Regions from separate parts of the Faecalibacterium wellingii genome, predicted to be linked through region 1. Evidence: predicted binding sites of a transcription regulator. Region 1 holds the regulator's gene; the other holds the start of a gene.
The links. The regulator NrdR, encoded in region 1, represses ribonucleotide reductase genes. The targets are predictions, from matches to a motif close to CACNANATNTNGTG.
Positions count from the first base shown of each region.

Region 2: the regulator NrdR is predicted to act here: its motif matches at 9,600-9,613, upstream of nrdD (anaerobic ribonucleoside-triphosphate reductase).

Region 1 covers NZ_CP094473.1:1,369,629-1,385,490, forward strand. The annotation lists gene MTP37_RS06625 (YraN family protein) at 1-212, shown strand, start outside; gene thrC (threonine synthase) at 312-1,772, shown strand; gene MTP37_RS06635 (metallophosphoesterase) at 1,808-2,491, shown strand; gene tig (trigger factor) at 2,743-4,059, shown strand; gene clpP (ATP-dependent Clp endopeptidase proteolytic subunit ClpP) at 4,207-4,806, shown strand; gene clpX (ATP-dependent Clp protease ATP-binding subunit ClpX) at 4,848-6,173, shown strand; gene MTP37_RS06655 (PLP-dependent aminotransferase family protein) at 6,392-7,675, shown strand; gene secF (protein translocase subunit SecF) at 7,861-10,197, shown strand; gene nrdR (transcriptional regulator NrdR) at 10,236-10,706, shown strand; gene MTP37_RS06670 (DUF4363 family protein) at 10,767-11,135, opposite strand; gene MTP37_RS06675 (DUF421 domain-containing protein) at 11,145-11,837, opposite strand; gene MTP37_RS06680 (spore germination protein) at 11,918-13,420, shown strand; gene MTP37_RS06685 (hypothetical protein) at 13,378-14,175, shown strand; gene MTP37_RS06690 (hypothetical protein) at 14,172-15,143, shown strand; gene MTP37_RS06695 (sensor histidine kinase) at 15,162-15,862, opposite strand, start outside.
Region 2 covers NZ_CP094473.1:2,587,327-2,603,188, forward strand. The annotation lists gene MTP37_RS12250 (tRNA 2-thiocytidine biosynthesis TtcA family protein) at 1-623, shown strand, start outside; gene alr (alanine racemase) at 627-1,829, shown strand; gene lepA (translation elongation factor 4) at 1,883-3,694, shown strand; rRNA gene rrf (5S ribosomal RNA) at 3,889-4,005, opposite strand; rRNA gene MTP37_RS12270 (23S ribosomal RNA) at 4,133-6,967, opposite strand; tRNA gene MTP37_RS12275 (tRNA-Ile) at 7,175-7,251, opposite strand; tRNA gene MTP37_RS12280 (tRNA-Ala) at 7,255-7,330, opposite strand; rRNA gene MTP37_RS12285 (16S ribosomal RNA) at 7,450-8,960, opposite strand; gene nrdD (anaerobic ribonucleoside-triphosphate reductase) at 9,754-11,925, shown strand; gene nrdG (anaerobic ribonucleoside-triphosphate reductase activating protein) at 12,083-12,640, shown strand; gene MTP37_RS12300 (RecQ family ATP-dependent DNA helicase) at 12,718-14,295, opposite strand; gene MTP37_RS12305 (glycosyltransferase family 2 protein) at 14,547-15,575, shown strand; gene MTP37_RS12310 (AbrB/MazE/SpoVT family DNA-binding domain-containing protein) at 15,813-15,862, shown strand, end outside.

The DNA.
Region 1 (15,862 bases):
GCGAGGTAAAGACCCGCAGCTCGGACGCCGTTTCGCGCCCGGCTGCTGCGGTCAATGCCGCCAAACAGAAGCGGCTGATCCTTGCAGCACAGCACTATCTGCAGTGTACCGGACAGAGCGATGCACCGGTGCGATTTGATGTGGCGGAAGTGTTCCCTCTTGACAGCGGGCGCTGGATGGTACATATTATAAGGGGCGCTTTTCTTGCGTAAAGCAAGCGCCCCGGTGGGAAATGTACGGGCAGGGATCTTCTCTGCCGTAGCAGCAGGAACGTGTTTTCAGCGTTCCACGGCGAAAAAGGAGCGACAACAATGCAGTTTTTCAGTACCAGAGACCAAAACCGCAAAGTGACTTCCTCGGAAGCGATCGCACAGGGCCTGTCCAACGAGGGCGGCCTGTTTGTCCCTGAAAGCTTTCCGCAGGTGGATGTGAAGGCGCTGTGTGAGCTGGATTACCCGGCTATGGCAGCTGCTGTCATCAAGGAATATCTGACCGACTATTCGCAGGACTTTCTGACGGAAGCGGCCCGCAAGACCTATGGCGATGCTTTCGGAGGCAAGGCCGGATACCTTGCTCCGGTGGAGGGAGACACCTATGCGCTGGAGCTGTGGCATGGCCCTACCTGCGCATTCAAGGATTACGCTCTGCAGCTGATGCCGAAGCTTCTGGTGGAAGCCAAAAAGAATCTGGGCCGCACGGAAAAGACCCTGATCCTTGTGGCGACCAGCGGCGATACCGGCAAGGCAGCTCTGGACGGCTACCATGATATCCCGGGTGTGGAGATCGCGGTGTTCTATCCCACGGGCGGCACCAGCGAGATCCAGCGTCTGCAGATGGCAACGCAGGAGGGTGCCAACGTGGCAGTCTACGCGGTGCGCGGCAACTTCGACGATGCCCAGACCGGTGTGAAGAAGGTCTTTGGCGATAAGGCCATCGCGGCCGAGCTGGCAAAGCGGGACATCCGCCTGTCCAGCGCCAACTCCATCAACTGGGGCCGTCTGGTCCCGCAGATCGTCTACTACTTTGCCGCCTATGCCCAGCTGCTCAAGGCGGGCAGCATCGCCTTCGGCGATGAAGTGGATTTCTGCGTGCCCACCGGCAACTTCGGCGACATTCTGGCAGGCTACTATGCAAAGCGCATGGGCCTGCCCGTGGGCAAGCTGGTCTGCGCCTCCAATGAGAACAACGTCCTCACCGATTTCCTCACCACCGGCACCTATACCGCAAAGCGGGAGTTCTTCAAGACCACCTCGCCCAGCATGGACATTCTGGTGTCCTCCAATCTGGAGCGCTTGCTGTACCATGTCACCGGCAGTGATGCCGAGGTGGCGGGCCTGATGAAGAGTCTGACTGAGACCGGCAGCTACACGGTGCGTCCGGAGACGCTGGCCGCCATTCAGGAGAGCTTTTCCTGCGGCTGGAGCAGCGAGGAAGAAGTGGCAGGGGAGATCCGTGCCCGCTATGAGAAGGACAACTACCTGTGCGATACGCACACCGCAGTGGCCTTCCATGTGGCTGCACAGAAAAAGCGCGAAGGGGTGCCCATGGTGGTGCTGTCCACTGCGTCTCCCTTCAAGTTCCCGCGCAGCGTGCTGGCGGCTCTGGGACAGTCTGCACCGGAAAATGATTTTGAAGCAATGCAGCAGCTGGAAGCAGCTACCGCGCATACCGCACCGGCAAGTCTTGCTGCGCTGCGCCAGAAGCCGGAGCGCTTCAGCACTGTGATCGAGCCTGCGCAGATCGCCGAAGTTGCGCTGGGCTATCAGGAATAATACATCCTGCTGCATTTTAGAACAGGAGTAAAAACATGGCACTTTTTGTGCTTGGCGATCCCCATCTTTCTCTGGGCGCTTCCAAGCCGATGGATATTTTTCCCGGCTGGAACGATTATGTGGAGCGTCTGGAAAAAAACTGGCGGAAGCTCATCAAACCGGAAGACACCATCGTGCTGGCAGGAGATATCAGCTGGGCCATGCGCCTGACCGATACCCGCAGGGACTTTGAATTTTTGCAGAGCCTGCCCGGACAGAAGATCATCATGAAGGGCAACCACGATTACTGGTGGTCCACTGCCAATAAGATGAACGCCTACCTCAAAGCAGAGGGGTTCGACACCCTGCACATCCTGCACAACAATTCCTACAGCGTAGAGGGCTATGCCATCTGCGGCACCCGGGGCTGGCTGTTTGATGTAGGCGAGGCCCATGATGAAAAGGTGATGAACCGCGAGATCGGACGGTTGCGCATGAGTCTGAATGCCGCTGAACCGGGACTGGAAAAGCTGGTGTTCCTGCACTATCCGCCGGTATACACCGGCACCAGTGCTCCGGAGATCGTAGCCACCTTAAAAGAATATGGCATCAGGACATGCTTTTACGGCCATCTGCACGGCAACGCGATCCGATATGCGGTGCAGGGCGATGTGGACGGCATCCACTACAAGCTGGTAAGTGCGGATGGGCTGCGTTTCTGCCCATACCGCATCAATTGATCGTCCGGGACAGAGACGTTCTGACCGGGCAGAAGCTGCAGCAAGGGCAGAAATGATAAAAATTCACAATTTGGACTGGCAATTGTGTCCAAAGCGTGCTATAATAAGTTTTGACGCGATTGTTGCACCCAATTGAGCGCGCGCGTCCCCGCATGTTGCAAAAGCAAGTTCATTCAGGACGCAGTGCGCGGTTGCAAAGGGCAAAAATTTCCTGCCCCGAGCAATAGATTTTTTGAGTGGAGGAAAAACAAATGAATCTCATCAAGTGTGAAAAGCTCGAGAAGAGCATGGCAGAGCTGCAGTTCTCCATCGATGCAGAGGCTTTCAAGAAGGCCACTGCCGATGTTTTCAAGAAAGAGGGCAAGAAGTACCCCGTTCAGGGCTTCCGCAAGGGCAAGGCACCCCGCGCTCTGATCGAGAAGTTCTACGGTAAGGACGTCTTTACCTACGACGCCATCAACGAGCTGTTCCCCGAGGCTTTCGAGGCTGCTGTCAAGGAAGCAAACGTGGAGCCGGTCGGCCGTCCGGAAGTCACTGTTGACTCTGCTGACGAGACCAACGGTGTCACCCTGACCGTCAAGGTCGCTGTCAAGCCCGAAGTCAAGATCGGCAGCTACAACGGTCTGACGGTGGAAAAGACTGTCCATACTGTCTCTGACGAGGCTGTTGAGGCAGAGCTGAAGCGTGTGCAGGAGCGCAACGCCCGTGAGCTGACCCGTGAGGGTGCTGCGGAGAATGGCGATATCGCTGATATCGACTTCGAGGGCTTTGTGGACGGCGTCGCATTCGAGGGCGGCAAGGCTGAGCACTACAGCCTGACTCTGGGCAGCGGCAGCTTCATCCCCGGCTTTGAGGATCAGATCGTGGGCCACTCCGCTGGCGAAGAGTTCGACGTGAACGTCACCTTCCCCACTGAGTATCAGGCTGCTGAGCTGGCTGGCAAGGCTGCTGTGTTCAAGATCAAGCTGCACGAGGTCAAGTACAAGGAGCTGCCTGCTCTGGATGACGAGCTGGCAAAGGACTGCTCCGAGTACGACACTCTGGACGAGTTCAAGGCTTCCATCCGCAAGAACAATCAGGAGCAGCTGGACAAGCAGGATGACCTGGCTGTTGAGAATGCTCTGGTCGATCAGGTCATCGACAGCATGGAGGGCGAGATCCCCCAGGCAATGTACGATGAGCGCATGGACGAGATGGTTAACGACTTTGCATTCCGCGTGGAGCAGCAGGGTCTGCGTCTCGAGGACTACCTGAAGTATATGGGCCAGACTATGGAGCAGTTCCGTGCCTCCTTCATGCCTCAGGCTGAGAAGCAGGTCAAGATCCGTCTGGCTCTGGAGGCTGTTGCCGCTGCTGAGAACATCGAGGCTTCCGAGGAGGAAGTTTCCGCTGAGATCAAGCGCATCGCTGACCAGTACAAGATGGAAGAGGACAAGGTCCGTGGGCTGGTCAATGTTGACGACCTGAAGAAGGATCTGGCCATCAACAAGGCCATCGACTTCATCAAGAGCCACGCAAACATCGTGGAGAAGGCTGCTGAGGAAGAGAAGGCGGCAGACGCTGAGTAATCAGTCGGCTGCACTCCTTTGAAGCTGGCGGCGCGCTGCACGGTTTCAATCAAAGGTTGTAAAAATTGACCGATACGGCAGAACCGGCAGGGAAACCGTATCGGTCAATTTTGCAAATACTATATTCCATTTCAGGAGGCGAACTTTATGAGTTTTGTTCCTTACGTTGTAGAGCAGTCGTCCCACGGCGAGCGTTCCTACGATATTTTCTCCCGTCTGCTGAACGATCGTATCATCGTTCTGAGTGAGGATGTCAACGATACCACGGCCAGCCTTGTTGTGGCACAGCTGCTGTATCTGGAAGGGCAGGACCCGGATAAGGATATCAGCCTGTATATCAACAGCCCCGGCGGTTCCATCAGCGCCGGTATGGCCATCCACGATACCATGCAGTATATCAAGTGCGATGTTTCCACCATCTGCATGGGCATGGCTGCTTCCATGGGCGCTTTCCTGCTGGCAAGCGGTACCAAGGGCAAGCGCTTTGCACTGCCCAATGCGGAGATTATGATCCATCAGCCGCTGATCGCAGGCGGTCAGGGCGGCGGCCTGTCCGGCCAGACCACTGATATCAAGATCCACGCTGAACACATGGTGTATATCCGCGATAAGATGAACCGGATGCTCAGCGAGTACACGGGTCAGCCGCTGGAAAAGATCCAGCTGGATACCGAGCGCGATAACTATATGTCCGCACAGCAGGCAAAAGAATACGGCCTGATCGATGAGGTCATTGCCCATCGCTGAGCCGCTGACATTTAATTTACCCAGGATAAGGAAAAACAGCTATGGCAAATAACAATTCCGGCAGAGACAAAAATGAAAAGGATCTGGTCTGCAGCTTCTGCGGAAAGCATCAGGACGAAGTGGAGCGTATGATCATCGGCCCCGGCGTCAACATCTGCAGCGAATGCATCGGCCTGTGCCACGATCTGCTTTCCGATAAGCCGGATCAGCCCAAAAGCGCACGCCCGGCACGGGGCGGCGCAAACCGCGCACACATCCAGCCCGCAGACGGTCTGGATATCAACATCCTGACCCCGGCCGAGATCAAGGAAGGTCTGGACCAGTATGTGATCGGTCAGGACGAGGCAAAGCGTGTGCTGGCTGTCTCGGTCTATAACCATTACAAGCGCATCCTCAGCGGCAAGGGCGGCGACGTGGAGCTGCAGAAGTCCAATGTACTGCTGCTGGGCCCCTCCGGCGTGGGCAAGACCCTGCTGGCGCAGACTCTGGCCAAGATGCTGGGCGTTCCGTTCGCCATTGCCGACGCCACGACCCTGACCGAGGCCGGCTACGTGGGCGAGGATGTGGAGAACATCCTGCTCAAGCTCATTCAGGCAGCGGACTTCGATGTGCAGAAGGCACAGATCGGCATCATCTATATCGATGAGATCGACAAGATCACCCGCAAGAGCGAGAACCCCTCCATCACCCGCGATGTGGGCGGTGAAGGCGTGCAGCAGGCCCTGCTGAAGATCCTTGAGGGAACTGTGAGCAATGTTCCTCCGCAGGGCGGCCGCAAGCACCCGCAGCAGGAGTTCATCCAGATCGACACCACCAATATCCTGTTCATCTGCGGCGGTGCATTTGACGGTCTGGACAAGTATATCCTGCGCCGCACGGATAAGTCCGCGCTGGGCTTTGGCAGCAGCCTGAAGGATAACTCCAGCGAAGCCGAGCGCGCTTTGCTGCGCAAGGTGGAACCTCACGATCTGGTCAAGTTCGGCCTGATCCCGGAGCTGATCGGCCGTCTGCCGGTCATTACCGTGCTGGATGATCTGGACGAGGATGCTCTGGTGCGTGTGCTCAAGGAGCCGCGTAACAGTCTGGTCAAGCAGTACAAAGAGCTGCTGGGCATGGATAATGTGGAGCTGGAATTCACCGATGAAGCACTGCATGCCATTGCCCGCAAGACCATTGAGCGCAAGACCGGTGCCCGCGGCCTGCGTAGCGTGATGGAAGGCATCCTGCTGCCCATCATGTATGATGTGCCCACAGATGCTACCATCATCCGCGTGACGGTGGATGAAGACACTGTGGAGGGCGGAGAAGCCCATCTGGAATACGGCGCGGTGCGCAAACGCTACAAAAACCAAGCCTCTCTGAGCTGACGCTTCGGCGCACAGCAGGGGAGTGAAAGCCCTGTTTTAAAAGCTTTTTGCTTTTAGCAGGGCTTTTTGCTTTAATATTCTTGTTTCCGGGCTGAAAATGTACTATAATATTAAGGTCTGGATTGCAGTACGGAGTCGGTTCCCTGGCAGGAAGGCTCCCTCGGATGCAGCGCCAGCGCAATGGGTAACAGGAAGTACGATAAAGGAGTGTGTTTCCAATGGCAAATTATCTTGCAATGAACCGTGATGAACTCACTGCTGAAAAGGCAGCGCTTGAAGCAAAGTACAAAGAATTTCAGGCCAAGGGCCTCAAGCTGAATATGGCCCGCGGTAAGCCCGGCCCTCACCAGATGGATCTGGCCATGGACCTGCTGAAGATGAACGATTACACCACCGATGCCGGCACGGATGCCCGCAACTATGGTGAGCTGGAAGGCCTGCAGGAAGCCCGTGTGCTGTTCGCGGATGTATTCGGCGTGCAGCCCGGCGAGGTGTTCGTGGGCGGCAACTCCAGCCTGCAGCTGATGTACAACCTCATCAACATCGGCTATGTGTTTGGTTTCCCGGAGTCTCCGTGCCCCTGGTCTCAGGTGGAGAAGCGCAAGTTCCTCTGCCCGGTGCCCGGCTATGATCGTCACTTTGCCATCACCGAGGAGTTTGGCTTTGAGCTCATCAGTGTGCCGATGACCCCCAACGGCCCGGACATGGATATTGTGGAAAAGCTGGTGGCCGAGGATGCCGATATCAAGGGCATCTGGTGCGTGCCGCAGTATTCCAACCCTGATGGCTACACCTACAGCGATGAGACCATCGAGCGTTTTGCGAAGATGAAGACCGCTGCGCCTGATTTCAAGATCTTCTGGGATGAGGCCTACATCGTCCATCATCTCACCGATGAGATCATCGAGACTCCGGTGCTGCTGAACGAGAGCAAGAAGTACGGCAACGAGGATCGTGTGTTCATGTTCACCTCCACCAGCAAGATCACCTTCCCGGGCGCAGGCGTCTCTGCCATTGCCTGCAGTGAGAGCAGCATGAAGTATATGTGCAAGCGCTTCTCGGTCATGATCATCAGCTACGACAAGATGAACCAGCTGCGCCATGTCCGCTTCCTGAAGAACAAGGAAGGCGTTCTGGCCCACATGGCAAAGCATCGCCGTCGTCTGGTGCCCTGCTTCGATGCCGTCAAGACGGCATTCAAGAACAACCTCATTCCCTGCGGCGACATTGCCCACTGGACGGACCCCAAGGGCGGCTACTTCATCAGCCTGTATGTGATGCCCGGCTGTGCAAAGCGCGTGGCAGGTCTGTGCAAGGATGCGGGCCTGACTCTGACCGGTGCCGGTTCTGCCTATCCCTACCACAAGGATCCTCAGGATTCTCACCTGCGCATTGCACCTACCTATCCCAGTCTGGACGAGGTAGAAATGGCATCCGAACTGCTGTGCGTCTGCGTGCGTCTGGCGGTCGTGGAAAAGCTGCTGGCTGATAAGGCGGACTAAGATCTAACGATTCCTGATTTTATCTCCTCTGTGCGGCTCGCTTGAGCCGTCAGGGGAGTTTTGTCGCAGGAAAGCCGGCATGACGGCTGCCCTGCGGAAGAAAGACGGCCCGCAGAAGGCGGGTCTGTACCAGAATACGGGCAGCGGCTGTCTGCGCCGCTGCTTTTGGAGGTTCCCTGAATTTTATGAAAACAAAAGGCAAAGCATGGCATCTTGTCGCCGCAGTGCTGCTGATCGCAGTGTTCGTCTACACTGCCTTCTTCGGCGTGTATGCCAAGTATGGCGATACGACCACGACCTACATCAAGGGCGCAAAGGATATCCGCTTCGGTGTGGATATCAAGGGCGGCGTAAACGTCACCTTTGTGCCGTCGGATGGCTACGATGCCACCGAAGAACAGCTGGAGGCTGCGCAGCTTGTAATTGAGAACCGTCTGGTCGCTTTGAACGTGACCGACTATGAGCTGTATGTGGACAACACCTCCGACAGCCTGATCCTCGAGTTTCCGTGGCAGTCCGGTGAGACAGATTTTGACCCGGAAGCGGCGATCGACGAGATCGGCACCACCGCGTACCTCACCTTCCGGGAGGGCAGCAGTGCCGACGGTGAGCTGATTTTGGACGGCTCCATGATCGAGAGTGCCGCAGCCCAGTATGGCCCTGTGACCAGCGGGGGTGCATCGGAGTATTTCGTCTCTCTGAAGTTTACGGACGACGGTGCCAAGGCATTCGGCGACGCGACCACCCGGCTGGCCGCGTCCAAGGGCACCATCAGCATCTGGCTGGATGACGAGAACGTGAGCACCGCAACCGTGAACACTGCGATCACCGATGGTTCTGCCATCATCACCAGTTCGGCATCCAATCCCTTCACGCAGGAGCAGGTCGTCAAGATGGCCCGCCAGATCAACTCCGGCGCACTGCCCTTTGCACTGACTGTGGACAGCTACTCTACCGTCAGCCCCAGCCTGGGCGAAAACAGCCTGAGCGCCATGGTGCTGGCCGGTCTGATCGCATTTGCGCTGATCGTGGTATTTATGACCATCCTGTACCGCCTGCCGGGCTTTTTGGCCTGCATGGCACTGGCCGGTCAGGTGGCGGCAACGCTGGCGTTCGTGTCCGGTTATTTCCCGGTGTTTGAAAGCTTCACCATGACCCTGCCCGGTATCGCCGGTATCATTCTGGCCATCGGCATGGGTGTGGATGCCAACGTTATCACCGCAGAGCGCATCAAGGAAGAGCTGAAAAACGGCAAGTCGCTGGACGGTGCACTCAAGAGCGGCTTTGCCCGCGGTCTGACGCCGATCATTGACGGCAATGTGACCATCGTTATCGTGGCGGTCGTGCTGATGGGTGCCTTCGGCCCCTCGGACGGCCTGTTTGCCAAGGCACTGCACTTTGTATTCTTTGCCTTTGGCCCGTCCACTGCCGGTACGATCTATGCTTTCGGCTATACGCTGCTCACCGGTGTGCTGCTGAACTTTGTGTTTGGCGTGTTTGCTACCCGTGTGATGATCCGCGGCGCAGCTTCCATTAAGGCACTGCGCAACCCCTGGCTTTACGGCGCTGAAAAGCCCGGCAAGGAAACGGCAGAAAAGAAGCCCATCGATTTTGTGGGCCTGCGCAAGCGCTTCCTGACCATTTCCACCTGCCTGATGGCAGCCATCGTGCTGTGCGCTGTGGTGTTCGGCGTCCATCTGGATACCGAGTTCACTGGCGGTGCCATGATCACCCTGAGCTACGAGGGCAGCTTTACCACGGCGGATGTGCAGAAAACGGCTTCCGCTGCACTGGACAGCACCGGCCTGACCCTGCAGACCGGCGAGAACGTTGCCACCGGCGACCAGACCTTGAAAATTTCCATGCCCGGTACCGAGACGGTGACCACGGAACAGGTGGCCGACCTGCTGGACAGCCTGAACGAGAGCTATCCGGAAAACCACTTTGAGCAGCTGTCCCTGAGCAATGTCAGCGCTGCCATGGGCATCAAGTTCCTGCAGAAGAGTCTGGTGGCTGTGGTGTTCGCGCTGGTGCTGATCCTGCTGTACATTGCCCTGCGCTTCAAGAACATCGGCGGCCTGACCGGCGGCATGATGGCGGTGCTGGCATTGGTGAACGACCTGATGGTGGTGTTTGGCACCTTTGTGCTGCTGCGCACTCCGCTGGACGGCAATTTCATTGCAGCCATGCTGACCATTCTGGGCTACTCCATCAATGATACCGTTGTGGTCTACGACCGTATCCGTGAAAACCGCACCCTGATGGGCAAGAAAGCCTCGTTTGAAGAGCTGGTCAACCGCTCGGTCAATCAGTCTGCACGCCGCACCCTCATCACCACCATTACCACGGTAATGGCACTGGGTGTTATGTGTGTCGTGGCAAAGCTGTACGGTCTGGACAGCATCTTTACCTTTGCGTTCCCGCTGATGATGGGCATGATCAGCGGTGTGTATACTTCGCTGTGCGTTTCCACCTCTGCGTGGGTGCTGTGGAGCGAGCGCAAACCCAAGACCAAAGCATAAAAACACAGCCCGGTCAGACCGGACAGGAGGAACAGAACATGAAATGTCCCTATTGCGGAGCTGAGGAATCCAAAGTGATCGACTCCCGCCCCACTGAAGACAGCGAACGCATCCGCCGCCGCCGCGAATGTCTCAGCTGCCACATGCGCTTTACGACCTATGAGGTCGTGGAGACTGTTCCGCTTGTGGTCATCAAAAAGGACAGCTCCCGGGAACCCTTTGACCGGCAGAAGCTGCTCAATGCCATGGTGCGTGCCTGCGCCAAGCGCCCGGTCAGCTATGAGTCATTGGAGCGGGCGGTCAGCAGCATTGAGCAGACCCTGCTCAGCTCCTACGACCGTGAGATCCCCAGTGTGCGCATTGGTGAGCTGACCATGCAGGAACTGAAAAAGATCGATGAGGTGGCGTATGTCCGTTTTGCCTCCGTCTACCGCCAGTTCGCTGATGTGGAGAGCTTTTTCAATGAGCTGCAGAAGCTGATGGGCGACCGCAGGGAACCACAGAAATAACAGAATAGACCCTATGAGCACCGGAACTGTGTCCGAACAGGCACAGTTCCGGTGCTTTTGTCATACCAGCCGATGGGAGAGCCATTCCAGCGTTTCCACCTGTACCTGTGCGCGCCGCAGCTCACCAAAGGCTTCCTCGGGAGCGTTCATTTCCAGATGGCCGTCCGCAGCGCGCAGGGCGGCTTCCAGTTCGGTAAAATCTGCAGTGCGCAGCAGGTGATTCATGCTTGTCCGCATCTGGTCGCACCGGGCGGCACCATCGGCAAGGGCCTGCCGCGCAGCAGGATGATCCGCATTGCGGATGGCCTCGGCAGCTGCGTCAAGGTCTGCCGAGATCACTTCGGCAAAGCTTTGCACCTTCCAGCTGCTGTAAAAAGCCACACCCAGCAGCACGGCCACGATGGCGATACACGCATAGATCCGCTTCATCCACTCACCTCACCGGGGACCGCTTCCATGGCGATCCTCTTTTTTTAACAGAAAATAGTCTTCGGTCTCGCTGCCAATCAACAGCAGAATCTCCTCGGGCAGCAGGGTGTTGGCCTGTGCAGTCCGCTCCAGCCATTCGCGGTCTTTGCCGCACCAGCGCAGATTATCCTCCAGCACCTGACCGTCCAGCACAAAGGGGATGATCGCGTTGGCATGGTTTACCTTGATCTGCAGGTCGGAAAGTCGGACAGGTTCTTTCTCCGGCCGCAGGGCCGCCGAGAGGGTCCCGTTTGTTTCGATCACGGCGTAGGAGACCTCACGCGGGTCAAAGATGTTTTTGCCGCGCAGCGCCTCCATCAGATCGGCGGTGGTCAGGCGCAGCATCCGCAGAGCGTTCTGGTCGATCTTTCCATCCAGAATGACCGTTTTGGGCCTGCCGGATAGAAAATTGAAGAATTTCTGGCTGCGGAAACTCAGCACAGAACCCAGCAGTTCCAGTGCCGCAATAAGGAACAGAGGAATGAGGCTGGATGTGATGGGCACCTCTTCCGATTCGATGGAGATGGACGCCAGATTGGAAATGAGGATGGTGGACACCAGCTCTTCCGGCTGCAGTTCACCCAGCTGGCGTTTGCCCATCAGCCGCATGGCAAACAGAACGCATAGATAAATGATGATGGTTCGGCAGATCAGAAGCTTCAAAAACAAGACCTCCTGTCGGTTGCAAAGGGAATGGAATGTGCATCATACGGGCATACTGCTGTGCAAAGGAGTGGACATGGATGCAGCAGTTATCACAGAACCTGTCGGCAAATCTGGCGGCACTGGACCGGATGTTTGGCCCTTCTGCGGATTATTATGCCAAAGAGATCACGATTTATCATTGCAAAGCCGTCATTCTTTTGTTTGACGGCATGGCCAGTCTGGATTCGCTCTGGACGCTTTTGCTGGATGCGGCCAGCCGCCAGGCCCCGCCGGTGCAGCCCGGACAGTGCTGCACCGGGATGCAGGCCTACGAGCTGATCCTGCACGACTCGGCTTTTCCGGCAGAGAATGCGCCGGTAGAGGATATGGACGAGCTGACCAAACGGCTGACAGCAGGTATGGCGGTGCTGCTTCTGGACGGCTGCGCAAAGGGCATTGCATTCTCGGTGCAGGGGCTCAAGTTCCGCTCGGTGGGCGAACCCTCGGGCGAAGGAAATCTGCGCGGTTCCCGCGAGGGCTTTGCCGATCTGCTGCGGGTCAACCTGAGCCTGCTGCGGCGGCTCATCCGCAGCGAACAGCTGGTACAGGAAGCGGCACAGGCAGACACCGGAATGCGGACGGAATATGCCATCTGCTACTGTAAAAACAAAGCAGACCCTGCTATGGTGCAGCGTGTGCGCAAAACGCTTGCGGCGGCAAAACCGGAGCTTCTGCTGGATTCCAGCTACTTTGTACCGTGGCTGCTGCCGGGCAAGGCGCGGCTGTTCACGCCGGTGAGCTATACCGAGCGGCCCGCCGTGGCGGCAGCAAAGCTTTGTGAGGGAAAAATCGTGGTTCTGGTCAATGGCAGCCCTTCCGCCATGGTGCTTCCGGCCCTCTTCTGCGAAAACTTTGAATGTCTGGATGATTATGCATCCACCGCGGTGTTTTCCTCTTTTCTGCGCGTCCTGAAATATATTTCGTTTTATCTGACCGTATTTCTGCCGGGGGTGTTCGTGTGTCTGGCGGTCTATCTGCCGGAGCTGATCCCGCCGCAGCTGCTGTACAGGATCGAAGCGGCAGAAAAGGCAACGCCGCTGCCGCTGTTTGCAGAAATGCTGCTGGTCATGCTTATTCTGGAAGTCATCCGGGAAGCGGGTCTGCGGATGCCTCAGTCGCTGGGGCACTCGGTCAGTCTGGTGTCGGCCCTCATCATTGGGGATGCCGCCATTGCCACCGGGCTTATGAGCACGCCGGTGATCTTTGTGGCAAGCATCACGGCCATTGCGGTGTTCGTCACGCCCTCTTTGTACGAGCCTGCGACGCTGCTGCGTCTGGGCGTGGTGCTGGCTGCAGGTCTTGCCGGGCCGGTGGGTCTTGCGGGGGCTTTTTTTGCGTTTCTGCTCAGCCTTTCCGGCACGGCCTGTCTGCAGGTACCGTATCTGGCGGCGCACCCGTTTCCGCAGCGACCCATGGCAGAGGATGGCGTGATCCGCCGCAACTACCGCCGCCTTTCGCAGAAGGGCTTTAACATTTGGCAAAGACGGGAGGAAAAGGAATGCAAGGGCAGAAGAAACTCTCTTTTTCCGCACTGGCACTGAGTGTATGGACGGCAGCTCTGGCAGAAGGCCTTGAACCGGGCGTTTCCCTGCGCGGGATGCTTCTTTATGGAGGGCTCGGGGCACTTTTGCTGACCGGGATCAGCGCGGTGCTGTGCGTCTGCTGGCAGCAGACGGCAGTGCGGCAGGTCTGGCTTTTTGCTGCGGTCCTCGGACTTCTGGCAGAGGCGTTCAGGACGGCAATGCAGGCGCAGAGCGTCTGTCGGCAGGAGTTTCATTCCATGGCAATGATCGGCTTGCTCCCGCTGCTGCTCTGGGTGGGATGCCGCATTCCACTTTCCGGCTGGGATGCCCCGGCAAGGGTGCTGTGGTGGTTTGTGCTGCTGGGGGAGGGGCTCTGTCTGGCAGGCATTGCAGGCCAGATGGAATGGTCCCATCTGCTGGAACCGGATGCAGTGCAGCTGGCCCGGCTGCCGCGTGTACCGCTGTACGCGGAGTATCTGCTCTGGCCCCTTCTGATAGAAGAACCTGCGCCGCGCCGCGTTCTTTTTCTGCCGTGGCTGACCTTTTTTGCACAGGTGTGTCTTGCCGCCGGCATCTGCCTTGTGTTTGGCGAAACGGACTATCCGGAGCAGGAATTGCTGCGTGCATGGAGCGTGGGCATCTTCTCACGTATGGATGCGCTCCTGCTTCTGATCTGGCTTACCTGCGCTGTTTTCCGTATCGGCTTCCTCTGCGCAGCGGCAGGTAAGCTGTGGAAAAAAGCCACAAACTGCAGGAAAGGAGCAGCAGGATGAGGCGGCGGCTCCTGCGTTTGACCGGCATGCTTTTGCTGGCGGGCTGGTGCCTGCTGTTTCTCCGCTGCGAGACCACGGAGAAAAGCATGGTAAGAGCACTCTATCTTGCACAAAACGAGGCAACGGTGACAGTCGGGCTTTTGTATCAGGCACCGGAAGCATCTGCGGATGCATCCGAAGCGTCAGCTGCAATGCAGATGCGGCTGGCCGAAGAAAGTACGCTGGAAAAGGCACTTTCATCCGTGCAAAAAAAGCTGCCGCAGAAGGCAGACTATCGCCTGTGCGACTTTCTCATAATCAGTGAGAACACCTCAGAAGAACTGCTTTCTGCCTATGAGTCCATCGTTCTGGAAAGCGGGCGGGGGCGTGCGGCGGCAAAAGCTTCCATCCTTGCAGTTTCCACGGAAGAACTGGAAAAACAGCTTGAAGCTGCAGAAGGGCTTCCGGACAGACTCCTGAATGAATTGAAGCAGGAATCGGGCCGGATGCCGCGCCTGTACCAGCATCGGGATGGAATGTTCTGGCCGCAGCTTACCTTGCAAGATGAGGAGCTTTCCGCTGCCGGAACAAGTGTTTTCCGGAAAGGGGAGCAGCGCATCAAGCTGGACGCCCAGCAGACGGCAGTGGTTCAGCTTCTGTCCGGGATGTACGGGACGCATACGCTTTGGCTTGCAGAAGAACCGGTGACGATCCGCCGGTGCAGCGTTTCGGTCACGTTAAAAGGAGAATCGGTGCGCCTGCGTCTGGACTGCCAGCGTGGAGATGAAACCCCGCAGCCCGGTGCCGCACAGTGCGCTCAGCTGGCCCGGCTGTGCACACAGACCGTGCAGAGTTTCTGGCAGCAGGGGATAGACCTTGTGCATCTGCAGCAGCGCAGCGCGTTGCAGTATGGTGTGGGCAGAGAGAAGATCACAATAAAAAACGACTGTCCGCAATTACAGACAGTCGTGAGATTTTTACCGGAATAGCGCAGAAGCTACTGCTTCTCAGTTTGCAGTCGGGAAAGTAACGGTAATGGTGGTACCCACATCCACCTGACTTTCCAGCTTGATGCGGGCGCCATGGATCAGCGCAATATGCTTGACGATCGCCAGTCCCAGACCGGTGCCGCCGGTCGCTTTGCTGCGGCTCTTATCCACACGGTAGAAGCGCTCAAACACGCTGGTCTGTGCTTCTTTCGGAATGCCGATGCCATTGTCCGTCACAGTCAGGGTGCAATGGCCGTCCCGATTGCAGGCAGTGGTGATCTGCACTTTTCCGCCGGGCCGGTTGTAGCGGATGGCGTTATCACACAGATTCTGGCACAGCTCATCCAGCAGGGGACGGTTGCCGTGTACAAGAGCGCTCTCCCCCAGACAGGTCAGCGAGATATAAGCCCGGCGGGCATTCAGCTTCTGACGCTCCACACACTCCTTTGCAACGTTCAGCAGATCGACCGTTTCCATTTCAGGCTCCGAGCCGGTCTCGCTTGCGTTGTCCAGACTGGAAAGCTGCAGGATATCATTGACCAGCTGGATCATGCGGCTGGCTTCCACATGGATCTTCTGCGCAAAGCCCGGCACATCCTCCGGCTTTGCAATGCCGGTCTCAATGAGCTCGGCGTAGCCGGAAATGCTGGTCAGAGGGGTCTTGAGTTCATGGCTGACATTGGCGGTGAATTCCTGCCGCATCTTCTCATTGTTTTCGC
Region 2 (15,862 bases), 1.2 Mb from region 1:
ACATCGGCTTTGATTTTACGGTGCAGGCCGTCACGCTGGACCCGCAGTTCGGCGGCAAGCCCATGGATTACACCGTATTGCAGGAGCTGTTTGCCCGGTACGACATCCCCTATGAGATCCGCCGCACCGAGATCGGCCCCGTGGTGTTCGACTACCGCAAGGAGAAGAACCCCTGCGCCCTGTGCGCCAAGCTGCGGCGCGGCGCACTGCACACGGCGGCGCAGGAACTGGGCTGCAACAAGGTGGCGCTGGGCCACCATCTGGACGATGCCGTGGAGACCTTTTACATGAATCTCTGGCGGGAGGGCCGCATCGGCTGTTTCTCGCCGGTCACTTATCTTTCGCGCCGGGACCTGACCCTCATCCGGCCCATGCTGCTGGCCACCGAGCAGGAGGTCATTTCCGCAGTGCACGCTGAGGGGCTGCCCATCGTCAAGAGCGTCTGCCCTGCCGACGGCGTGACCGTGCGCGAACAGACCAAGGAGTTCGTCAAGGAGCGCTGCCGCACCGACCACGCCTTCCGGCAAAAGACCCTGCACGCCCTGCAGGAGAGCGGCATCGACGGCTGGCGTCCCGTCCACACCGGACGCGGCAGCTTTGCAATTACAAACGAGGAAGAATGAATCATGCAGACTCAACCTTTTGAAAAACACGTCTGGGCCGAGATCGATCTGGACGCCTTGCGTCATAACTTCCGGGCCGTCAAGGCCCGGGCCGGTGCCCTGCCGCTGTGCGCGGTGGTCAAGGCCGACAGCTACGGCCACGGTGCCGTGCAGTGTGCCCGCATCTTTGCCGAGGAGGGCGCGGTCTGTCTGGCCGTCAGCTGCCTGACCGAGGCCATGCAGCTGCGTCAGGACGGGCAGACTCTGCCCATCCTCATTTTGGGCCATGTGCAGTCGGAGTACGCCCAGACCCTCATCCACGAGGATATCACCGTGGCATGCTACTCCACCGAGCAGGCGCAGAACCTTTCCGCTGCTGCGGTAAAGGCAGGTGGCAGGGTAAAGATCCACCTCAAGGCCGATACCGGCATGGGCCGCATCGGCTTTGCCCTGCGCACCGATTTTGACGCCGCCATCCGCGAAATGCTGGCGGTCTGTGCGCTGCCGGGGCTGGAAATGACCGGCATGTTCCAGCACTTCTCGGTGGCCGACGACACCGCCGAAGAAAACATTGTCTATACCGCAGAGCAGCACGCGCTGTTCGTCAGAGCGTTCCATGCGCTCAAGGCGGCAGGCCATGAGCCGCAGACCGTTCATTGCGACAACTCTGCGGGCGTGATGCTGCACCCGGACTGGCCCGAGGGATTGGCCCGGGAGCGCTGCATGGCCCGGCCCGGCATCATCCTCTACGGCTACGACCCCAGCGACGAGGTGCGCTTTGGGCAGTTCCGGCCGGTGATGACCCTCAAGACCGTGGTGAGCATGGTCAAGGAAATGCAGCCCGGCCAGAGCGCCAGCTATGGCCGCCGCTTCACCGCCGAAAAGCCCACGCTGGTGGCCACCCTGTGCACCGGCTACGCTGACGGTTATCCCCGCCAGCTGAGCTGCGGCAAGGGCATCGTGGAGATCCACGGCAAGGCCTGCCCGGTGCTGGGCCGCGTGTGCATGGACCAGATGATGGTGGATGTGACCGGCATCCCGGACATCCGAGAGGGCGATGAGGCCATCCTGTGGGGCGGCAGCGTCAGTGATACGGCTGAAACCATCGCCCGCAAGACCGACACCATTTCCTACGAGGTGCTGTGCGGCGTGTCCCGCCGCGTGCCCCGCGTTTACCTTGAGCACGGAAAGATCGTGGATGTCGAGGACTGGATCCTGAAAGCATGACCGGCACCACAGGCCGCTCTATCATAGCTTCTCAATTTTTTCGGAGGAACTGAATGGCAAGAGATAATATCCGCAACTTCTGTATCATCGCACACATCGACCACGGTAAATCCACCCTGTCGGACCGTATTCTGGAGCTGACCAAGAGCGTGGACGAGCGCACCATGGAAGACCAGATCCTGGACAACATGGACATCGAGCGCGAGCGCGGCATCACCATCAAGGCCCGTGCCGTCACCATGAACTATACCGCCAAGGACGGCAAGACCTACGAGTTCAACCTTATCGATACCCCGGGCCATGTGGACTTTGCCTATGAGGTCAGCCGCAGTCTGGCTGCCTGTGAGGGTGCCATCCTTGTGGTGGACGCCACGCAGGGCGTGGAAGCCCAGACGCTGGCAAACACCTACATGGCGCTGGAGCATGATCTGGAGCTGGTGCCCATCCTGAACAAGATCGATCTGCCCAGTGCCCACCCGGACGAGGTGGCGCAGGAGGTGGAGGACGTGATCGGCCTGCCCTGTCTGGACGCGCCCCGCGTTTCTGCCAAGACCGGTCTGAATGTGGATCAGGTGCTGGAGCGTGTCGTTACTGACATTCCCGCCCCCACCGGCGACCCGGATGCCCCCCTCAAGGCCCTGATCTTTGACAGCATCTACGACAGCTACAAGGGCGTCATCGTCTATATCCGCGTGTTTGAAGGCACCGTCAAGCCCGGCGACACCATCCGCATGATGGCCACCGGTGCCGAGTTCACGCTGGTGGAAGTAGGCCACATGGGTGCTACCAACCTTTCTCCCTGTGCCCAGCTGCAGGCTGGTGAGGTCGGCTATCTGACCGCCAGCATCAAGACCGTGCAGGACACCCGCGTGGGCGATACCGTCACGCTGGCCAATAATCCCACCGCCGAAGCACTGCCCGGCTACCGTCAGGTCAAGCCCATGGTGTTCTGCGGCATCTACCCCGCCGACGGTGCCAAGTACCCCGACCTGAAGGATGCACTGGAAAAGCTGCAGCTGAACGACGCCTCCCTCACCTTTGAGCTGGAGACCAGCGCCGCGCTGGGCTTCGGTTTCCGCTGCGGCTTCCTTGGCCTGCTGCATATGGAGATCATCACCGAGCGTCTGGAACGGGAGTTTGATCTGGACATCATTACCACCACCCCCAGCGTGCGCTACCGCCTGACCCTGACCGACGGCACCGTGGAGATGATCGACAATCCTTCCAGCTATCCGGACCCCTCCAACATCGTCAAGCAGGAAGAGCCTTTTGTGGACGTGCATCTGTACACCCCCAACGATTATGTGGGCGGCCTGATGGATCTGTGCCAGAACAAGCGCGGCGTGCTGATCGACATGAAGTATCTGGACGATGTGCGGGTGGACCTGCACTATGCTCTGCCGCTGGGCGAGATCGTGTACGACTTCTTCGATGCCATCAAGAGCCGCAGCCGGGGCTACGCCAGCTACGACTATGAGTTCAAGGAGTACCGTGAGAGTGATCTGGTCAAGCTGGACTTCCTGCTCAATGGCGACCCTGTGGACGCGCTGTCCATGATCGTGTTCCGCGATAACGCCTACGCCAAGGGCCGCCGCATCTGCGAGAAGCTGCGGGACAACATCCCCCGCAACCTGTTCGAGATCCCGGTGCAGGCCGCCATCGGCGGCAAGATCATTGCCCGCGAGACGGTCAAGGCCATGCGCAAGGACGTGCTGGCCAAGTGCTACGGCGGTGATATCTCCCGCAAAAAGAAGCTGCTGGAAAAGCAGAAGGAAGGCAAAAAGAAGATGCGTCAGCTGGGCAGCGTTTCCTTGCCCAGTGAGGCCTTCACCGCTGTGCTCAAGCTGGACAGCGACGACGATTGATCCTATAAAAGCAAAGGCCCGCGTTCCGGTCATGCAACTGCGCATACCGGGACGCGGGCTTGTTTCATCTGTTTTTACTGCAGTGCAAAGGTTTCCTCTGCAGCTCTCATTTTCTATCCTTTACGACATTTTTCAAACCAGCAGTTCAGACAACAAAAAACGCCTCAGAATCTCTTCTGAAGCGTTTTTGTTCAAGTCGGCGACTACCTATTTTCACGCGCCGTTTCCAGCGAACTATCTTCGGCACAAGTGAGCTTAACTTCTGTGTTCGGAATGGGAACAGGTGGAACCTCACCGTCATCGACACCGACCGATCTGACTGGCCTAGTATAACATATCTGTTGTACTTTGTCCAGTATTTGTAGAAGGACGTGCCTTCAAAACTGAATAATCACTGCTTACATTTTTTCGTTGACTCTTGAGAGTCTCAAGCGAATTGTGGTCAAGCCCTCGACCTATTAGTACACGCTTGCTGAATGGATCGCTCCACTTACACATCGTGCCTATCAACCTTGTAGTCTTCAAGGGGTCTTACTTGTTTGAAACAATGGGATATCTTATCTTTGGGTCGGCTTCACGCTTAGATGCTTTCAGCGTTTATCCGATCCGTACATAGTTGCCCAGCTATGCTCTTGGCAGAACAACTGGTGCGCCAGAGGTACGTCCGCTCCGGTCCTCTCGTACTAGGAACAGCTCCCATCAAATATCCTGCGCCCACGACAGATAGGGACCGAACTGTCTCACGACGTTCTGAACCCAGCTCGCGTACCGCTTTAATTGGCGAACAGCCAAACCCTTGGGACCGAATACAGCCCCAGGATGCGATGAGCCGACATCGAGGTGCCAAACCTCCCCGTCGATGTGGACTCTTGGGGGAGATCAGCCTGTTATCCCCAGGGTAACTTTTATCCGTTGAGCGATGGCATTTCCACTCACATACCACCGGATCACTAACTCCAACTTTCGTTACTGCTCGACCCGTCAGTCTCGCAGTTAGGCTCGCTTCTGCGTTTGCACTCTTTTGCTTGATTTCCGTTCAAGCTGAGCGAACCTTTGAACGCCTCCGTTACTCTTTAGGAGGCGACCGCCCCAGTCAAACTGCCCACCTAACAATGTCCCCCGCCTTGATTCAAAGGCGCAGGTTAGAATTCCAATATCGCAAGGATGGTATCCCAACGGCCACTCCACAAGCGCCAAAGCACCTGCTTCCCAGTGTCCCATCTATCCTGTGCATGCAACATCGAAACCCAATATTAGGCTACAGTAAAGCTCCATGGGGTCTTTCCGTCTTGTCGCGGGTAACCGGCATCTTCACCGGTACTACAATTTCGCCGGGCGGGCTGTTGAGACAGTGCCCAAATCATTACGCCTTTCATGCGGGTCAGAACTTACCTGACAAGGAATTTCGCTACCTTAGGACCGTTATAGTTACGGCCGCCGTTCACTGGGGCTTCGATTCAATGCTTGCACATCTCCTCTTAACCTTCCAGCACCGGGCAGGCGTCAGCTCGTATACGTCATCTTTCGATTTAGCACAAACCTGTGTTTTTGGTAAACAGTTGCTTGGGCCGATTCTCTGCGGCTGCATTGCTGCAGCACCCCTTCTCCCGAAGTTACGGGGTCAATTTGCCGAGTTCCTTAACAACCCTTCTCCCGTTGGCCTTAGAATCTTCTTCCTACCTACCTGTGTCGGTTTGCGGTACGGGCACCGCAGAAATACACACAGCTTTTCTCGCCATCTTCCATCCCGGACTTCGGTACTAACTTCCCTCGATCGCTACCGGAACCAACACCCGGCTCCGAGACTTCATATGTGTCCCTGTGCTTAACTCTTTTGGTGGTGACGGAATCTCTACCGTCTGTGCATCGGCTACGCCGTTAGGCCTCACCTTAGCTCCCGACTAACCTGGAGCGGACGAACCTTCCTCCAGAAACCTGAGGCTTTCGGCCATGCAGATTCTCACTGCATTCGCGCTACTCATTCCGGCATTCTCACTTCTATACACTCCACAGCCGCTTACGCTACTGTTTCACCGCGTATACAACGCTCCCCTACCCAATACATTGCTGTATTGCCTAAGCTTCGGTGTCAGGTTTAGCCCCGTTAAATTCTCCGCGCAAAGACGCTCGACCAGTGAGCTATTACGCACTCTTTGAATGAGTGGCTGCTTCTGAGCCAACATCCTGGTTGTCTGCGTATCTTCACATCGTTTTCCACTTAACCTGACTTTGGGACCTTAGCTGTAGATCTGGGCTGTTTCCCTTTTGACAATGACATTTATCTGACACTGTCTGACTCCCAAGCATCAATACTCTGGCATTCTGAGTTTGATAAGCTTCGCTAACCTCTCGGCCGCTAGGCTATTCAGTGCTTTACCTCCAGGTATCTAACTTGAGGCTAGTCCTAAAACTATTTCGGGGAGAACCAGCTATCTCCGGGTTCGATTGGAATTTCTCCGCTACCCACAGTTCATCCGCCGCCTTTTCAACGGAGGTCGGTTCGGTCCTCCATGGAATTTTACTTCCACTTCAACCTGACCATGGGTAGGTCACCCGGTTTCGGGCCCATTATATGCAACTTAACGCCCTTTTCAAACTCGCTTTCGCTTCGGCTCCAGACCTTAAGTCCTTAACCTTGCTGCATACAATCGCTCGCCGGACCGTTCTACAAAAAGTACCCTATCACGCTTTGACGCGCTCTAGGTGCTTGTAGGCACAGGGTTTCAGGTTCTTTTTCACTCCCCTCCCGGGGTGCTTTTCACCTTTCCTTCACAGTACTATACGCTATCGGTCACTGGGTAGTATTTAGGGTTGGAGGGTGGTCCCCCCGTATTCCGACCAGGTTTCACGTGTCTGGCCGTACTCTGGAATTCGCTCGGCTCTTGTCGTTTTCACCTACGTGGTTTTCACACTCTCTGACCGGCCTTCCCATGCCGTTCGGTTAACAACTTAAGTCCTAAATGCGCTCCGTACCCCGAAAGTATTTCTACTCTCGGTTTGCCCTCTTCCGCGTTCGCTCGCCACTACTTACGGAATCTCGTTTGATGTCTCTTCCTCGCCCTACTTAGATGTTTCAGTTCAGGCGGTTCCCTCGATATACCTATTTTGAAGTTCAGTATAACGTACCTGAGTATGAACCCAGGTGAGTTTCCTCATTCAGAAATCTCCGGATCAATGCTTATTTGCAGCTCCCCGAAGCTTATCGCAGCTTATCACGTCTTTCATCGGCTCCCAGTGCCAAGGCATTCGCCCTGCGCCCTTGTTCGCTTGACCTTTCAAACGTTCTTTCAAGAACATTTGGTATCCTCTTGATTCTCTCTTGCCAACGAAGATTATTGTTACCCTTCCTTTTGAAATTGTAATATTTCTTAAAAAAGAACTTACTATAATCTTTGTTTCGCAGTTATTATTCAGTTTTCAAGGTACGTCTTGGTGATGTTGCTCAAAGCCCGGTCTCCCGGTACTTTGATTTCCATCACATGGTGGGCCAAAATGGACTCGAACCATCGACCTCACGATTATCAGTCGTGTGCTCTAGCCAGCTGAGCTATTGGCCCATGTGGTGGAGATTAAGGGAATCGAACCCTTGACCCCCTGCTTGCAAAGCAGGTGCTCTCCCAGCTGAGCTAAACCCCCACATTAGGAATTGAGTTCCCTTTTCAGGGCCCTCAAAATCGAACAATATCTACTCTACTCGTTCAAACCTGTCCGAAAGATCGTCATCTTTGATGTCGCTCTTTCGCCTGACTCCTTAGAAAGGAGGTGATCCAGCCGCAGGTTCTCCTACGGCTACCTTGTTACGACTTCACCCCAATCACCAGTTTTACCTTCGGCGGCGTCCTCCTTGCGGTTAGACTACCGACTTCGGGTCCCCCCGGCTCTCATGGTGTGACGGGCGGTGTGTACAAGGCCCGGGAACGTATTCACCGTGGCATGCTGATCCACGATTACTAGCAATTCCGACTTCGTGCAGGCGAGTTGCAGCCTGCAGTCCGAACTGGGACGTTGTTTCTGAGTTTTGCTCCACCTCGCGGTCTTGCTTCTCTTTGTTTAACGCCATTGTAGTACGTGTGTAGCCCAAGTCATAAAGGGCATGATGATTTGACGTCATCCCCACCTTCCTCCGTTTTGTCAACGGCAGTCTGGCCAGAGTCCTCTTGCGTAGTAACTGACCATAAGGGTTGCGCTCGTTGCGGGACTTAACCCAACATCTCACGACACGAGCTGACGACAACCATGCACCACCTGTCTCCTTGCTCCGAAGAGAAATACTGTTTCCAGCATCGTCAAGGGATGTCAAGACTTGGTAAGGTTCTTCGCGTTGCGTCGAATTAAACCACATACTCCACTGCTTGTGCGGGCCCCCGTCAATTCCTTTGAGTTTCAACCTTGCGGTCGTACTCCCCAGGTGGATTACTTATTGTGTTAACTGCGGCACTGAAGGGGTCAATCCTCCAACACCTAGTAATCATCGTTTACGGTGTGGACTACCAGGGTATCTAATCCTGTTTGCTACCCACACTTTCGAGCCTCAGCGTCAGTTGGTGCCCAGTAGGCCGCCTTCGCCACTGGTGTTCCTCCCGATATCTACGCATTCCACCGCTACACCGGGAATTCCGCCTACCTCTGCACTACTCAAGAAAAACAGTTTTGAAAGCAGTTTATGGGTTGAGCCCATAGATTTCACTTCCAACTTGTCTTCCCGCCTGCGCTCCCTTTACACCCAGTAATTCCGGACAACGCTTGTGACCTACGTTTTACCGCGGCTGCTGGCACGTAGTTAGCCGTCACTTCCTTGTTGGGTACCGTCATTATCTTCCCCAACAACAGGAGTTTACAATCCGAAGACCTTCTTCCTCCACGCGGCGTCGCTGCATCAGGGTTTCCCCCATTGTGCAATATTCCCCACTGCTGCCTCCCGTAGGAGTCTGGGCCGTGTCTCAGTCCCAATGTGGCCGTTCAACCTCTCAGTCCGGCTACCGATCGTCGCCTTGGTGGGCCGTTACCTCACCAACTAGCTAATCGGACGCGAGGCCATCTCAAAGCGGATTACTCCTTTTCCCTCTGCTCGATGCCGAGCCGTGGGCTTATGCGGTATTAGCAGTCGTTTCCAACTGTTGTCCCCCTCTTTGAGGCAGGTTCCTCACGCGTTACTCACCCGTTCGCCACTCGCTCGAGAAAGCAAGCTCTCTCTCGCTCGTTCGACTTGCATGTGTTAGGCGCGCCGCCAGCGTTCGTCCTGAGCCAGGATCAAACTCTTTATAAATGATATTTATCACTTAAAAGTGTTAAATCTTGTTCGCTCAGCACGCAATCGCTTGCGTCCTGTGTGAATTACTTTTGGAATTGTTTTAAGTGTTTTTCCAAACACATAAAGGTTCCTTACAAGTTTTTCGATATTGTTCAATTTTCAAGGTCCTGTGCGCCTCAGCCTTGCGGCTGACGACCTGTTTATTGTACCACCGAAGTGGTTTTTTGTCAAGCCTTATTTTTTAGAAGCTTTTGAACTTTCTGAACTTGGACGCTCAAGAAGTTTCTCAGAACAAACTGGAACTTTTTTCAGCGTCTATTGGTTCTTTTCAAGGGCTTCCTGCTGTGGCTTCGGAAGTCATTCTTTTGCCTCAGCGCTTGGCGCTCAAGTATAATACCACACCCCCGCCTCCTTGTCAACACTTTTTGACAGATTTTTTCCATTCTTTTTTGCGTTCACCCCAAAACAGCAGCAAACCGCAGGAAAAACTGCGCCGCAGCTCAGTGCCCTTTTTATTTATATAATGTATTATAAAGCTTTCTCCGTATAATATTTTGCGATATTACACCATGGAAATGGGTGTGCGTTGTCAAGAGGTCTTGGCTCAGATTTTATCCTGAAAATTATCCATGAATTTTGGCTAAAACTCCAAAACGCAAAATGTAGTGGTATTTTTCTTGACTTGCCACTAGATAGTGATAGAATAGAGCTACATTCAGTTTGTTGGATATCGTGCGCGCAGACGGGTATCTCTTATTGTAAGAGGTACCCGTTCACACTGTGCTTTTATTTACAAGGAGGAGAGCCGATGAAGATCATCAAACGCAACGGTGCAGAGGTCCCCTTTGATATCACCAAGATCATCACCGCTGTTACCAAGGCCAGCGATTCGGTCGGCGGCCAGAGCCGTCTGACCAAGGATCAGATTACCCAGATCGCGGCAGATGTGACTGACCAGTGTCAGGCACTGAACCGTGCCGTCAGCGTGGAAGAGGTTCAGGATATGGTGGAGAACCAGCTCATGGACATCAAAGCCCACGACATCGCCCGTCACTATATCACCTACCGCTATATCCAGAGCCTGAAGCGTCAGACCAACACCACCGATGAGCGCATTCTGAGCCTGATCGAGTGCCAGAACGAAGAGGTCAAGCAGGAGAACGCCAATAAGAACCCCACCGTGAACAGCGTGCAGCGCGACTATATGGCCGGTGAGATCTCCAAAGATCTGACCGCCCGTCTGCTGCTGGACCCGGAGATCGTCAAGGCCCATCAGGAGGGTCTGATCCACTTCCACGATTCTGACTACTTTGCCCAGCACATGCACAACTGCGATCTGGTGAATCTGGAGGACATGCTGCAGAACGGCACCGTCATTTCCGGCACCTATATTGAAAAGCCCCACAGCTTCTCCACCGCTTGCAACATCGCCACCCAGATCATTGCACAGGTGGCATCTAACCAGTATGGCGGCCAGAGCATCAGCCTGACCCACCTCGCCCCCTTTGTGGACGTCTCCCGCAAGAAGATCGCCGCTGAGGTAGAAGTGGAAATGGCCGGTCTGGACGTTTCTGCCGAGCGCAAGAAGGAGATCGTGGAGCGCCGCCTGCGCAACGAGATCAACCGCGGTGTGCAGACCATCCAGTATCAGGTGGTCACGCTGATGACCACCAATGGTCAGGCCCCCTTTATCACCGTGTTCATGTATCTGGGTGAGGCGCGCAATCCGCAGGAGAAGGCAGACCTTGCCATCATCATCGAGGAGACCATCCGCCAGCGCTATCAGGGCGTGAAGAACGAGGCCGGTGTGTGGATCACCCCCGCTTTCCCCAAGCTGATCTATGTGCTGGAAGAGGACAACATCCGTCCCGGCACTCCTTATTACTACCTGACCGAGCTGGCCGCCAAGTGCACCGCAAAACGCATGGTGCCCGACTATATCTCCGAGAAGAAGATGCTGGAGCTCAAGGTGGACAAAAACGGCGAAGGCCACTGCTACACCTGCATGGGCTGCCGCAGCTTCCTGACCCCCTATGTGGACCCCGAGACCGGCAAGCCCAAGTACTACGGCCGGTTCAATCAGGGTGTTGTCACCATCAATCTGGTGGACGTGGCGCTCTCCTCCAAGGGCAACTTTGAGAAGTTCTGGAAGATCTTCGACGAGCGTCTGGCCCTGTGCCACCGCGCACTGCAGGCACGGCACAAGCGGCTGCTGGGCACCCCCAGCGATGCCGCACCCATCCTGTGGCAGTACGGCGCACTGGCCCGACTGAAGAAGGGCGAAAAGATCGACAAGCTGCTGTTCGGCGGCTACTCCACCATCAGTCTGGGCTATGCCGGTCTGTATGAGTGCGTGAAGTATATGACCGGCAAGAGCCACACCGATGCCGGTGCAAAGCCCTTTGCTCTGAGCGTAATGCAGCACATGAACGACAAGTGCAACGCCTGGAAAAAGGCCGAGAACATCGACTACTCCCTCTATGGTACCCCGCTGGAATCCACCACCTACAAGTTCGCCAAGTGCCTGCAGAAGCGCTTTGGCATCGTGCCCGGCATTACCGACAAGAACTATATCACCAACAGCTACCATGTGCATGTGTCGGAACAGATCGATGCCTTCACCAAGCTGAAGTTCGAGAGCGACTTCCAGCGCCTGTCTCCGGGCGGTGCCATCAGCTATGTGGAAGTGCCCAACATGCAGGACAATCTGGAAGCCGTCATAAGTGTGCTGCAGTTCATCTACGACAACATCATGTATGCGGAGCTGAACACCAAGTCGGATTACTGTCAGGTCTGCGGCTATGACGGCGAGATCAAGATCGTGGAGGATGACGGCAAGCTGGTGTGGGAGTGCCCCAAGTGCGGCAACCGCGACCAGAACAAGCTGAACGTTGCCCGCCGCACCTGCGGCTATATCGGCACCCAGTTCTGGAATCAGGGCCGCACGCAGGAGATCAAGGACCGCGTGCTGCATCTGTAATTACGATTCAATGCCCTCCACTTCGTTCTGGGCATAACAGCGGAAAATTTTTTCTATTTCACGTTTGGAGCGGCCTGCGGGCCGCTCCAAACGTATTTTCACCGGAAGGGCCGCAGCGGCAGGCTTCCATTTCTTTGTAAAGTACAGGAATCATATTATGAACTACGCAACCATCAAATACTATGACATCGCCAACGGCCCGGGGGTGCGCACCAGCGTGTTCGTGTCCGGCTGCCGCCACCACTGCCCCGGCTGCTTCAATGCCGTGGCGTGGGACTTTGACTACGGTCAGCCCTTCGACAAACCCACCCGCAATGAGGTGTTTGCATCCTGCCAGCCGGACTATATCGCGGGCCTTTCCCTGCTGGGCGGCGAACCCATGGAGCCGGAAAATCAGCGGGAGCTGCTGCCCTTTGTGCGCAACTTCAAGGCCTTGTACCCCAACAAAACGGTGTGGTGCTATTCCGGCTACACATGGGAGCAGCTGACCGGCAAAGAGCCAAGCCTTGCCCGGTGCGAAGCCACCGACGAGCTGTTGAGCCTGATGGATGTGCTGGTGGACGGCGAATTTGTTGAAGCCAAGCACGATATCTCCCTGCGGTTCCGGGGCAGCAGCAACCAGCGTCTGCTGGATGTGAAAAAGACCCTTGCCGCCGGGGAGCCCGTGTGGTGGGAGGACGAAAAGGTATTCGCCACCCATACCATGGAAAAATGATCAAAACAAAAAGAGCGTTCTGTTTTCCACAAGTTCGGTTTCAAGTGTGGAAAAGCAGAGCGCTCTTATTTTATGTTTTATTCCCGGCTGCCAACTTCGCGGATAATCACCCGCAGAAAGTCCTTGCCGTACATCATCGCCGGGTGCTCACCAACACCGTTGATTCGGATCAATTCATCCATATCACGCGGCTTTTTCTCCACCATCTCCCGCAGGGTGGCATCACTGAACACCATAAAGGCCGGGATATTCTGCTTTCCGGCCAGCCGCTTGCGCTGGGCATACAGCGCGTTCAATAGCTTCTGGTCGAACTCGCTCAGCTCTCCAGCGGTCGTTCTGGCACGACGCGGCTTCTCGCTCAGCCGTCTTGCATTGTCTGCCGCACGGCGGCGGGAATACTCCACCTGCAGCTGGGCTTCCTGCTCTGCAGCCAGACAGCAGGAGCAGTTGCCGCATTTTTTGGGTGCCGCTTCGCCGAAATAGTGCAGCAGAAAGCCACGCAGGCAGTCCTGCGTGGTGGAATAGAAGGTCATATACTTGAGCCGCTCTTCCGCCTTGCGGGCCGCTTCGGCCTTTACATCGGCGGGCAGGCCGTTGTCTGCCTCCATTTCCTTCTCGATGAAGAACCGGATGGTGCGCACATCGGTGCCGGAATAGAGCAGCGTGCACCGGGCGGGCTGTCCATCGCGGCCTGCACGCCCGGCCTCCTGATAATAGCTTTCCAGATCCTTGGGCATATTATAGTGGATCACGAACCGCACGTTGGGCTTGTCGATGCCCATGCCGAAGGCATTGGTGGCCACCATGACCTGCACCCGGTCGTAGAGGAAATCGTCCTGATTCTTTCGCCGGATATCCGCGTCCAGCTTGGCGTGGTAAGCCGCAGCCCGGATGCCCCTGCTCTGCAGAAGACGGGCGGTCTCATCCACCTGCCGGGTGGTGCTGCAGTAGACGATGCCCGCGTTGCTGCCCTCTTTCAGCACAAGATCCAGCAACTCCTTCGGCTTCTGGCTGGGCAGGGCCCGCCGGGTCTCAAAATAGAGGTTCGGACGGTCAAAGCTGGTGGTCACCTCATAGGGTTTCTGCAAGGCCAGCTGTTCCCGGATGTCGTCCCGCACATGGGCGGTAGCCGTTGCCGTGAATGCACCCACCACCGGACGGCTGGGCAGGCTGTCCACAAAGGCTTTGATGCGCAGGTAGCTGGGGCGGAAGTCCTGTCCCCACTGGCTGATGCAGTGGGCCTCGTCCACCGTCACCATACTGATGGTCCGTTCCTGCGCAAACCGCTGGAAGCCCGGCATTTCCAGCCGCTCCGGCGCCACATAGATGATCTTGTACCAGCCCTCCCGGGCGCGGCGCAGCATCAGGGCCTTCTGGTTGTCGGTGAGGCTGTTGTTCAGGAAAGCCGCCGCCACACCGGCCTGCACCAGCGCCCCCACCTGATCCTTCATCAGGCTGACCAGCGGCGACACCACGATGGTGATTCCCGGCAGAAGCAGCGCCGGCACCTGATAGCAGATGGATTTGCCCGCACCGGTGGGCATCACCGCCAGTACATCCTGCCCGGCAAGCAGGCGGCTGACGATTTCCTCCTGCCCGGGGCGGAAGCTGTCGTAGCCAAAAACTTTTTTCAAGATGCTGTGCGGGTTTTCCATGGGTCCCTCCGTTGTATCTGATGGGCAGTTCTCTGCGCCGTGCTTTTCAAAACTCTATCAGTATACCATAAAAGCCGGGCTTTTGCGCGGGCACAGAACCCGTTTTTCAGCAAAAAGCACGAAATGTCAAAAGTAATTTTTTTGCAAATGATAGCTTTTCAGGCGCGAAAATGATATAATAGGAGCACATAACTCCATGTCCGGCGGTTTTTTGTGCGCCGACTGTTGATAGAAAAAGGAGCAATCATCTTATGCAGCAGAAACTCATCACCTTTGCCGTTCCGTGCTACAACTCGGCGGCATATATGCGCCATTGCATCGAGACCCTGCTTTCTGCCGGAGAGCAGGCCGAGATCATCCTTGTGGACGACGGTTCCGTGAAGGACGATACCCCCGCCATCTGCGACGAGTACGCCGCCAAATATCCCACCATCGTCAAAGCCATCCATCAGGAAAATGGCGGCCACGGTGAGGGCGTCAATCAGGGCATCCGCAACGCCACCGGCCTGTACTATAAGGTAGTGGACAGCGACGACTGGCTGGACACTGACGCCCTGAAAAAGGTTCTGGCCCGCCTGACCACTCTGGTGGCCCGCGGCACCGCGCCGGACATGATGATCTGCAACTACGTGTACGAGCATGTGGAGGACAACACCACCCTGACCGTGCGCTACACCAATGTGTTCCCCCAGAACCGCCTGTTCAACTGGACCCATGTGGGCCACTTCCGCCCGGACCAGAACATCCTGATGCACTCGGTGATGTACCGCACCGAGGTGCTGCGCAAGTGCGGCATGGTGCTGCCCAAGCACACCTTCTATGTGGACAACATCTTTGTCTACCAGCCCCTGCCCTACGTCAAAAGCATGTACTACATGGATCTGGATCTGTACCGCTACTTCATCGGCCGTGCCGACCAGAGCGTGAACGAGAGCATCATGGTCAAGCGGGTGGATCAGCAGCTGCGGGTCACCCGGCACATGATCGACTGTCAGGATCTGGACGCACTGAAGAATCAGAGACGTCTGCATGCCTACATGGTGCACTATCTGTCCGTGATGATGGCCGTGAGCGACATCTTCCTGCTGCTGGACGGCAGCGACGAGGCAAAGGCCAAGCGCACCGGGCTGTGGCAGTACCTCAAGGACCACGTAAGCACCGGCGTTTACCGCGCCGTGCGCTACAATCTGGGCGGTCTGACCGACCTGAAGTTCCCCGGCGGCGACAAGCTCACGCTGGGCGTCTACCGCCAGCTGCGCAAGATCTTCAAATTCAACTGATCGATCCGATCCAAGGCTGTCGTGCACAATGCATGACAGCCTTTTCTTTTGTCTGCCCGGCCTTATTTTCTCTACTTTTCTGCGTAAAAGGTTATTTTTTGTCGAAATAGCACGTAATCATTGACGAACGCTGTTCTTTTTTGTATACTGAGCATAGCGCCACTGGAACAATTTTCCTATTGTGTCACAGATTGGCTATCACAGGAAAAGGAAAAGGATAAAGGAGAATAGAATACTATGAAAAGTACCGGAATTGTCCGCGGCATCGATGCGCTGGGCCGCATCGT